DNA from 3 places in the Sporosarcina sp. P3 genome. Region 2 is predicted to be linked to each of the others. Evidence: riboswitches for the same ligand, from Rfam matches in the RefSeq annotation. Region 2 holds a riboswitch; each other region holds the start of a gene.
The links. Region 2 has a riboswitch for thiamine pyrophosphate ahead of thiM (hydroxyethylthiazole kinase). Riboswitches for the same ligand answer to the same signal wherever they lie in the genome.
Positions count from the first base shown of each region.

Region 1: it holds a riboswitch for thiamine pyrophosphate, as region 2 does, so the genes downstream of both, CSV61_RS07490 (ABC transporter ATP-binding protein) here and thiM (hydroxyethylthiazole kinase) in region 2, are expected to answer to the same signal.
Region 3: it holds a riboswitch for thiamine pyrophosphate, as region 2 does, so the genes downstream of both, CSV61_RS14175 (ECF transporter S component) here and thiM (hydroxyethylthiazole kinase) in region 2, are expected to answer to the same signal.

Region 1 is NZ_PDZE01000004.1:298,315-301,504, reverse strand. It holds gene CSV61_RS07495 (ABC transporter permease) at 1-637, opposite strand, end outside; gene CSV61_RS07490 (ABC transporter ATP-binding protein) at 634-1,404, opposite strand; TPP riboswitch at 1,489-1,586, opposite strand; gene CSV61_RS07485 (TetR/AcrR family transcriptional regulator) at 1,993-2,562, shown strand; gene CSV61_RS07480 (YhgE/Pip domain-containing protein) at 2,602-3,190, shown strand, end outside.
Region 2 is NZ_PDZE01000003.1:185,585-188,774, forward strand. It holds gene CSV61_RS05245 (hypothetical protein) at 40-1,236, opposite strand; TPP riboswitch at 1,429-1,531, shown strand; gene thiM (hydroxyethylthiazole kinase) at 1,594-2,364, shown strand; gene thiD (bifunctional hydroxymethylpyrimidine kinase/phosphomethylpyrimidine kinase) at 2,384-3,190, shown strand, end outside.
Region 3 is NZ_PDZE01000013.1:60,433-63,622, reverse strand. It holds gene CSV61_RS14185 (multicopper oxidase family protein) at 1-198, opposite strand, end outside; gene CSV61_RS14180 (exonuclease domain-containing protein) at 356-928, opposite strand; TPP riboswitch at 1,117-1,228, shown strand; gene CSV61_RS14175 (ECF transporter S component) at 1,312-1,881, shown strand; gene CSV61_RS14170 (ABC transporter ATP-binding protein) at 1,903-3,190, shown strand, end outside.

The DNA.
Region 1 (3,190 bases), on a different contig from region 2:
ATTGCGTCATCATTCTTCTGCTAAAATATCCAAGTCCTGCCTGAGCCCCTAGCCATTCCCCAATGGCCGCACCGATCACGCTCAATGTGACCGCTACTTTGAGTCCAGAGAAGAAAGATGGCAAAGCGGAAGGGAGATCTAATTTATAGAAAATGTCTTTTGCGGATGCACCCATTGTTCGCATTAATTCCCGTAAGTTTTTATCTGATGAGCGTAAGCCGTCGAAAACACTAACGGTAATCGGGAAAAATGTGATGAGTACGGTGACTGCGACTTTACTCCAAATGCTGTAGCCGAACCATAAAACGAAAATCGGTGCGAGCGCAATGATGGGGATCGTTTGCGACGCGATTAGGATAGGGTAAAACGCCTGCTCGATAGGTTTCTTACTATACATCGCAATCGCCAGTGTGGATCCGATTAGGATTGAAATCGATAATCCAATGAAAATGGTTAAAGCTGTCGGAGGTAAGTGGTGGATAAATAGCTCCGTTTTCAGCTCCCATAATCGAATTAAAATCGCTGAAGGAGATGGGAAGAGAAAGCTTTTGTCGTAAAGACGAGCGCTAATTTCCCATACACCGAGTAAGATGGCAACGAAAAGTATAGACCAACTGTATGAAGTGATCTTCTTCATAGTCGCGCCCCCGAACGAAGCTCACTAATAAGTTGCTCTTTCAGTTTCAACAGTTCTGGCTGTGCCAAGTCCCGCATAGTGCGTGGTCGGCTAAGAGGCACGATGACTTCGCGAATCGTCTGTACCGGTTTGTCGGCGAGTACAAAAATGCGATCGGACAGAAATAAAGCTTCGTCGATATCATGCGTGATGAACACGATCGTTTTATCGAGCTTTTGCCATTGATCGATCAACCATTCTTGCATGGTTAGCCGTGTGATCGCATCGAGCGCGCTAAATGGCTCGTCCAGTAGTAAAATATTGGAGCCGGTCAAGATCGTTCGTAAAAATGAAACCCGTTGTCGCATCCCGCCTGATAAATTCCCAGGATAAGCGTTTTCTTCGCCTGCGAGTCCGAAGTCAGTGAGGAGTTGAATGATCTGATTGGCAGACGGTTTACCGCCTTGAAGTTCTAACGGTAGTCGGACGTTTTCAAGAATCGTTCGCCAAGGCATCAGCAAGTCTTGCTGCGGCATATAGCCGACTTTGCCTAATCGCTTCGTCGTCACTTCTCCGTTCAATGAAATCTCCCCATTGTCGGGATTCTCAAGACCGGTGACCAGTCGGAATAACGTGCTTTTTCCGTACCCGCTCGGTCCAATGATGCTGACGAATTCGCCTTCATTTACATGCCAGTCGACTTGATCAAAAATCGCAGTTGGTTTCGAAGCATTGGTTGCTTGATAATGAAAAGATACATTTGTGAACTCTAAAACTTTAGTAGTCATATGGTTACCACTTCTCATTTCTTCAAAAAGTATATACAAAAAAACCCCTTCTCTGTTCGAAGCGGTTGCATAGTTCGGCCTAAATCCGTCATATGTCCACTTCCCTCCGCTAGCATTATCTAGAGCAGGTTCAAGGGTTAAGGCGAACGCCTCTCTCAGCAAAAGCACCCCTAGTGTTGTTCCTTCTCTTATCGTTACATAGACTAGTAAAGTAGTCAATGTCAATTTAGTAAATATTCTAAGAGGCTGGGACATAACTATCTCACCCCGTTTCCCTGCACTCCGAGAGGCACGCTTTCCGAGGGGCGTGGCTTGAGCCAAGCGAACAACGTAGGGTTCGCTTTGCCGTATTTCTGTGTACTTTGCAGAAATTAAGGCACCTGTCCAGGGTCTCAGGACGCACGCTGATCCCTCAGGAGTCGGCCTTTCTCCGTTCGGGTACACTCTGTTACTCTAAAAAATATTTTCTGTTCAGTCCCAACCTTATTACGAATCAGCAATCCTGTTGCATTTAATGGATAACCTGTGTAATATAATGACTAACAGACCGAAATGGTATTTCGGTCACTTTTTGAAGGAAGTGTCATAATGGATCGCAGAGAAGAAATTATGTTGGCGGCTGAAAAATCATTTTCGATGTTCGGATATAAAGCAACTACGATGGATCAAGTAGCGAAGATTGCGAACGTGGGTAAGGGCACAATCTATACATTTTTCTCGAATAAAGAAGAGTTATTTCATTCGATTGTTTGGAAAATGGTTGAAGAAATGAAAGACCTCTCTGAGCGCACAGCTAAGGAAGGTGCGTCTTTTCAAGAGAATGCCCATGCGCGCATTATGCAACTGCTGAAATTTCGCGAAACACATCAGTTATTCATTAAATTGATTGAAGAGGAAAAAGAATTGCGTACACCTGCCGTGGGAGATGTGTTAACTACTATAGAGAAGGAAATAGTGAAATTCATTGCTGGGAAAATTGAGCGAGGCGTCGCAAAAGGTGAACTAAAGCCGTGTAACAGCGAGCTGATTGCGTATCTTTTATTCAAATCTTATGTAGCGCTAGTTAATGATTGGTCAAAAACGCATGATGAACAATTGACAGAAGAGCAAATCACGGACGTTTTGAACGATACGATCTTCTCCAGTTTGTTAGTGTGATGTGCGGATGATGGAATATAGAGTGAGGGTTTATGTGAAATGAATAAAATTTGGTTTATAGTCAGACGGGATCTTCGGAATATTTTCAAAAATAAAGCAGCAATCATTGTCATTGCGGCCATTGCGTTTCTTCCTTCCCTTTATGCTTGGATGAACATCCTCGCTTCGTGGGACCCATATTCCAATACGAAAGGCGTAGAAGTCGCGATCGTCAGTGAAGATGTAGGGGCGAAGATCGAAGACAAAGAATTCAATGTCGGAGATGAAGTGATTGTCTCGCTGACCACTAACGATGATCTCGGCTGGCAGTTCGTAACGAAAGATGAAGCGTTGACAGGCGTGAAGCACGGAGATTATTATGCTGCAATCATCATTCCGAAAGACTTCTCGGAGAATTTAAGCAGTGTCGTCACCGACGATATGAAGAAGCCAACATTGGATTATTATATCAATGAAAAAATCAATGCAATTTCCCCGAAAGTAGCGGGTAAAGGCGCTTCTGCGATAGTAGAAAATATCGATAAAACATTCGTCGAACAAGCGAATGAAGCGGTCATCAAAGTATTCAATAATCTAGGTGTAGAACTGGAAGACAATCGTGGGAATATCGAAAAGCTACGTGATTTAA
Region 2 (3,190 bases):
CTGAACAAAGCCTAAAGATAGCACTATTTTACACCTGCATTAATTACACGTCATATAACGCCAATAATTATCCCCAAGTACGCCTGTCAAATACGCTAATCCTTCACTTTCCGTACGATGTAGCGCGCGCCAGTCCTCATCATCAAGCGCTAGGTAGACTTCATGATGAGGCGCATCATTATGATAGCCAACTAGATCTAGGTTCCCTTGTTCATCCAAATGAGCTTTCATTTCGTAATGTATAGGCGGTGAGGCGGTCAGGGGATTGCCCACGTCGTGGTTGATCGCAAAATGAACTTCAGTCGAGTCCCCTTCCAACCTCTCGATTTCTATACCATCTACAGAAGCATGGTCATGACGCTTATACCGTTTCATATAATTCAATCCAATAGAAGGTCCGGTTGCTTTCGTAAATTGCAGTGCGTTGTCTTCTCCAACAAACTTTCCTTCTATATCCACACGGGTGCGGAAGCTTTCTCCTTCCGCATTGAAATCCCGATCATCCCCTGTAAAGTATGGGATTGGTGAGAAGAGATTCGGATTTTTTATGATATCTTCCTTTAAAAATGTTGTATAGCGGAACTTCCATCGCTTCACTTCTTTTTGTTTTTCCCTGTCGGCCACCGGTTTTAGTAATCGATCTCGTTGCTTAACCCGCACAGAAAAGGTATACACTTCTTCTGTTGGTTTATTATCAGGATTTGGAGGCATAATTCCTTCATACACTTTTGATACAATCGATTTACTAACATTCATTTTCTGATTGCTGTCAATCAACGGACGCGTTGCCGAAACACTGTATACCACTGGCTCCGAAGAACTTACCTCGCGATCAATAAAACGATTATCAGTAATTGTCTCGAGGTATTGACCGTTACGGTAAATATCGAACTTCTCCACATCTTTAATCCATTCCCATGAAAGGGCAATTTGCGATGAAGCGGCAATCGTTGTAATTACTAAGCGTTGTAAAGGATGTTCATCTTTCTGTACTTCTGTCAAGGCCGAAGTCTGGATCACGATTACATCTTGAACCCGTTCTTCCTCTACCCGTTCTACTGTATATTGGAAAGGATGTGACGGATCTAGCTCCCCGTCCGTAAAATTCGGAGCCGTCCCTTCATATACTTGCCGATCATTTTTATAGACACGGTAATAACCACCAATATCACTCCATGTAAACGATATATCATCCAATGAATGATCCATCTGTTGAATTTCGAATAATTTCTTCATTTGCGATCTGCTCCCTTTTATCTATTTCATCTGAAACAGTTATACGCCTTCAGATAATTATGTAACATTCAGCATATAGTTATACCTGTTCTTCTATGCGCAATCACTCATTTTCGAGTACTTCTATCTCGTTATACCAGTATTATTTTAACCTTTTTCATGTATATGATATAATGAGCTCGTCTGATACATAGCCACCACTAGGGGTGCCTTCTTTTTGGCTGAGATGCAAGTATGCAAACCCTTTGAACCTGATCTAGTACATTCTAGCGGAGGAAAGTGGGTAGTTTTCATACCCAATCGCCCATCCACGCATGGGCTTTTTGTATATATACCTTTAATAGGAGGAATAGAAACATGCAGCTTATTCAACAACTTCGTCAACAACAACCGCTCGTTCACTGCATTACAAATTTTGTAGTCGCAAATTTCCAGGCAAATGGTTTATTAGCACTAGGTGCTTCTCCTGTTATGGCGGATGCAGTAGAAGAAGCAGAAGATATCGCAAGAATTGCTGCCTGTAGTATTTTAAATATCGGTACGTTAAAGCAACAGACGGTGGATGCCATGATTCTCGCTGGAAACAGCGCTCGCGCAGCAGGGAAACCTGTCGTACTAGACCCAGTAGGTGCAGGAGCTACACCTTTTCGTAAAGCTAGCGCGTTGAAAGTGCTAGAGGAAGTCGATATTACACTGATCCGCTGTAATGAAGGAGAACTTGCTGCGATTGCAGATATCCCTTGGACCGCCAAAGGTGTCGATGCAGGTGAAGGTTCTGCAGACATCGAAGATATCGCGAAAAAGACTGCACGCAAATACAATTGTCTCGTCGCAGTATCAGGCGAAGTCGATATAGTCACGGACGGCCATTCCATGTTATCCATTACAGGCGGCCATCCCATGATGACTACCATTACGGGTACTGGGTGTTTACTCAGTTCTGTCACAGGTGCTTTTCTCGCCATAGGAATGGAAAACCCTTTGGAATCCGTAGCAGATGCACTCTCATTTTATAAACGGGCTGGTGAACAAACAGCAAAAATTTCCCGCGGGCCTGGAGACTTTGCTGTAAACTTCTTAAATACATTACATACATTGGATCGCGATTCAAAAACATTTTTGGCATAATAGACAGGAGGTTTTTCAATTGACAGTACAAGTGGCATTAACCATTGCTGGTTCGGATAGCGGAGGAGGTGCAGGAATTCAGGCTGACTTAAAGACGTTTCAGGAGCTAGGTGTATTCGGGACTTCTGCCATAACCGCAGTGACTGCTCAGAACACACACGGTGTTCACGGTGTGTATCCAATACAGACAGACGGAGTCATAGCACAAATACGTGCCGTGCTTGATGACTTTGATGTAAAAGCCTGTAAAACCGGCATGCTGTTTTCGGCAGAAATTATTACTGAAGTAGCTGCATTGTTAAAAGAATATCCGCCGATTCCTTTAGTCATTGACCCTGTCATGATTGCGAAAGGTGGACAATCTTTACTGCAACAACAAGCGATTCAAGCACTTAAAGAACATTTATTACCACTGGCTACAATTGTGACGCCAAATATACCTGAAGCGGAAGTACTGACTGGAATGGAAATACAGACAGACGAAGATATTCGGAAAGCCGCAACCGCATTTATCAACATGGGAGCGAAAGCTGTTGTCATGAAAGGCGGTCACCGCAATGACGTGCTAGATGCAAAGGATTATTACGCAGATGAGGAAGGTCAATCCTTCACAGTGACAACGCCTTGGATTCAAACCAAAGATACACATGGGACCGGATGCACATTTGCGGCAGCTTTGACGAGTTTCCTAGCAAAAGGCTGTTCCTTACCGGATGCAGTTGCCGAAGCGAAACAATTCATACAAGCTGCGATTGAACATGGCTTGAAAATCGGGTCAGGACACGGCCCAACAAATCACTGGGCATACGCTGAATTAAAAAAGGAG
Region 3 (3,190 bases), on a different contig from region 2:
ATCTTTTAATCTTACTACATTATCATGGCTCATATGTCCATTACCCATTGTCGAACCATCCATCATAGAATGCTGTTCATTGCTAGTCTGGTTCATCATATGTTCATTACTCTGTTCATTCGATTGCACATCACTACTGCATCCACTGATCAATAATGCACACAATGAGAATATAACAACTTGCTTTTTTCTACTCATCTAAATATCCCCTTTATCTATTGTCATCAAGGGTAGTATAGCTGATACATGTGGAAAAACTATGCACATTCCATACTTATGGTCGTGTAAATGAAATTTTCTCCACACAAAAAGGATACCCAGGTATATTACTATCCTGGTATCCCTCACTTTGTAATTAAAATCTAGATCTAGATGGTTTTTTCATTGGTGCTTTATTCAACAGGTAGGATATAAACGTATCATCCTCAAGGTTCGGATTCGATGAGTTCAGTAGCAATGCTAAGTTTTTCGCATCATCAAGTGCCCTGTGTGCGTTCTGTACTTGAATCCGATGCGCTCTTAGTAATTGTTGAAGCTTACCATTCTCAAAGCCATAATTTTTCCATTTAATTTGTCTGACAGAACAATACCAGTCCATGTCGAGAGTTTCCGGTAATAGTCTACTGACAAAGCCTCTGTCAAATGAAGCATTATGCGCCACAATTCCGTCTGCCCGATCAAGTATGGATAGAATTCTGTCCATGTCGAGCGACTTTCCCCTTACCATCTGATCGGTGATGCCAGTTAGTTTTGTGATCATCGGCGTTATAGAATAGAACGGCTCTTGAAACTCACAATACTCATCGGACACCCGAACGATCCGGTTATTATCATATTCGCCAAGCATGACACCAAATTCAATTACATCGCTTGCCTCTGCTCTCATACCTGTAGTTTCTACGTCAATGAACGCTATATGTTTCGTCATGTAAAAACTCCTTTAACTCTATTTAAATTCGTATATTGCACGCGATTAGGATCAATTTATATCCTATTAGTATATCAGGATTTCAACAAACTGTAACGAAATTAACTCGCATTGTCATTAGCACGCCATCTACTTTTTGAAGTGGTTGCCAGACAAATTGGAGTGCTGTATAATAGGACTGCTTACATAATTGTCCGTACGGGTGCTTGAGAGAATCAGGCTGAGATAGCAGATCGATCCACTGCTGACCGTTAATCTGATCTGGGTAATGCCAGCGTAGAGAGCGTGATCGATGGAATTTATACAGGAATCTCTTTCCTTCCTCGGCCGTCTGCTCTTCAGACGGCTTTTTCGTATAGTAAAATAAGAGGGAGTGGAAGAATTTGAAGAAGTTAAAGTTTACCGATTTATTGATCACCATCATGATTGGCGTGGTCTTTGGAGTGTTGATGAAGTTTTGGGATGATTTATATACTGTCATAAAACCGATCATGCCTGTCGCGCGTCAATTGCTTTACGGTATGTGGTTCATGGTAGGGCCGTTCGCCTTTTTATTATTGCGGAAGCCTGGTACTGCACTCATCGCAAGTCTTGCAGGGGCTTCATTGTCTGCATTTGCTGGTCATGGTATTGAAGTATTAATGTACGGATTCGTACAAGGACTGGCTGCAGAATTACTATTCGCCGCATTTCGTTATAAACGCTATTCCATTTTAATTGCTGGGCTAGCTGGAATTGCTTCATGCCTTGCAAGTTTTGGTCTTGATTTAATTTATGGGTATGCTGCACTCGAAACATGGGCACTCATTGTGAAATATGGATTACGTGCAATCAGCGCATTCATCTTTACGGGTATTTTCGCTGTACTTATTGTAAGAGCGCTAGAAGCAACAGGCGTGACGTCGTTAATTCGACCTGTTGATAAGAAAGAATATACGTTGCTTGATCAGTAAACGCGGAGGAATGATCCAACTATGAATAACATCGGCGTTACCGATTTACGGCTAAAGTTTCCAGGAGAAGATGCTTTGCTTTTTAAAGATTTCTCCTTCTCTGTTCAGCCTGGTGAAAAAGTTCTCATGCTGGGTCCTAGCGGTTGTGGGAAATCTACTTTACTCCAAGTATTGAGCGGGATTATACCAAATTCTATCGAACTGCCAATGAAAGCAAAAGAGATTCAGTTACCTGACTCATGGGGGTTTGTTTTCCAAGACCCGGATACACAGTTCTGCATGACCTATGTAGATGAAGAACTCGCATTCGTGTTAGAAAATCTTCATGTGCCGCGTGAAGAAATGGCACCTCTTATTGAAGAAGTATTGAACCGTGTAGACTTGCATGTAAAAGACCCCCATACGTCTATCAATGAACTGTCTCAAGGTATGAAGCAGCGGTTAGCATTGGCTTCTGTTTTATTACTAGAACCTGACGTGTTATTTCTAGATGAACCATCTGCATTACTAGATCCGGAAGGCACGCAACAAATTTGGACTTCTATTAAAGAAGCTACTGCCGATAAAACCGTAATCATCGTGGAGCATAAAATTGATTTGATTGCGGACTGGGTAGATCGCGTTGTGCTGTTTAATGATCACGGTGACATGATCGCAGACGGTTCACCTAAAGAGATCTTCGCAAACTTCCAGGAAGAACTGGAACGTTACGGCATTTGGTACCCCGGTGTATGGGAAGAATATAAAATGTCCGAAACATTTCAATCGATGTTGAGAAATCGTCAAGCAGTTGCATATCAAGAGAAACTTCAGATTCAAGACTTTCACGGCTATCGTGGTCGAGTGAAGAAAATTTCTGTCAAACAGGCGACCGTACAGGCTGGTGACTGGATTACGATTGTCGGAGAAAATGGCTCTGGTAAAAGTACATTGCTCTTATCACTCATGCAATTACTTCGGACTGACGGTATCTACGAAGTAAACGACGTACCCATTGTGTGGAAAAAGAAGAAGCGCCAACTCCCGAAAGGTATGTCACTCGTCTTTCAAAACCCTGAACTACAATTTGTGACGAACTCAATTAAGGAAGAGTTAACCGTATCTTTGCACGGTATGCCAAAAGCAGATGCCGATCGTTATGCGATGGAATTGATACAATTATTTAACTTGCCTGATTCTGTTTCCCGTCATCCTTATCAGCTATCGACGGGTCAAAAGCGGCGTCTGAGTGTAGCAACTGCGCTTACTCCTGATACAGATATCTTGTTGCTTGATGAGCCTACTTTCGGTCAAGATGCGCGAAACACAT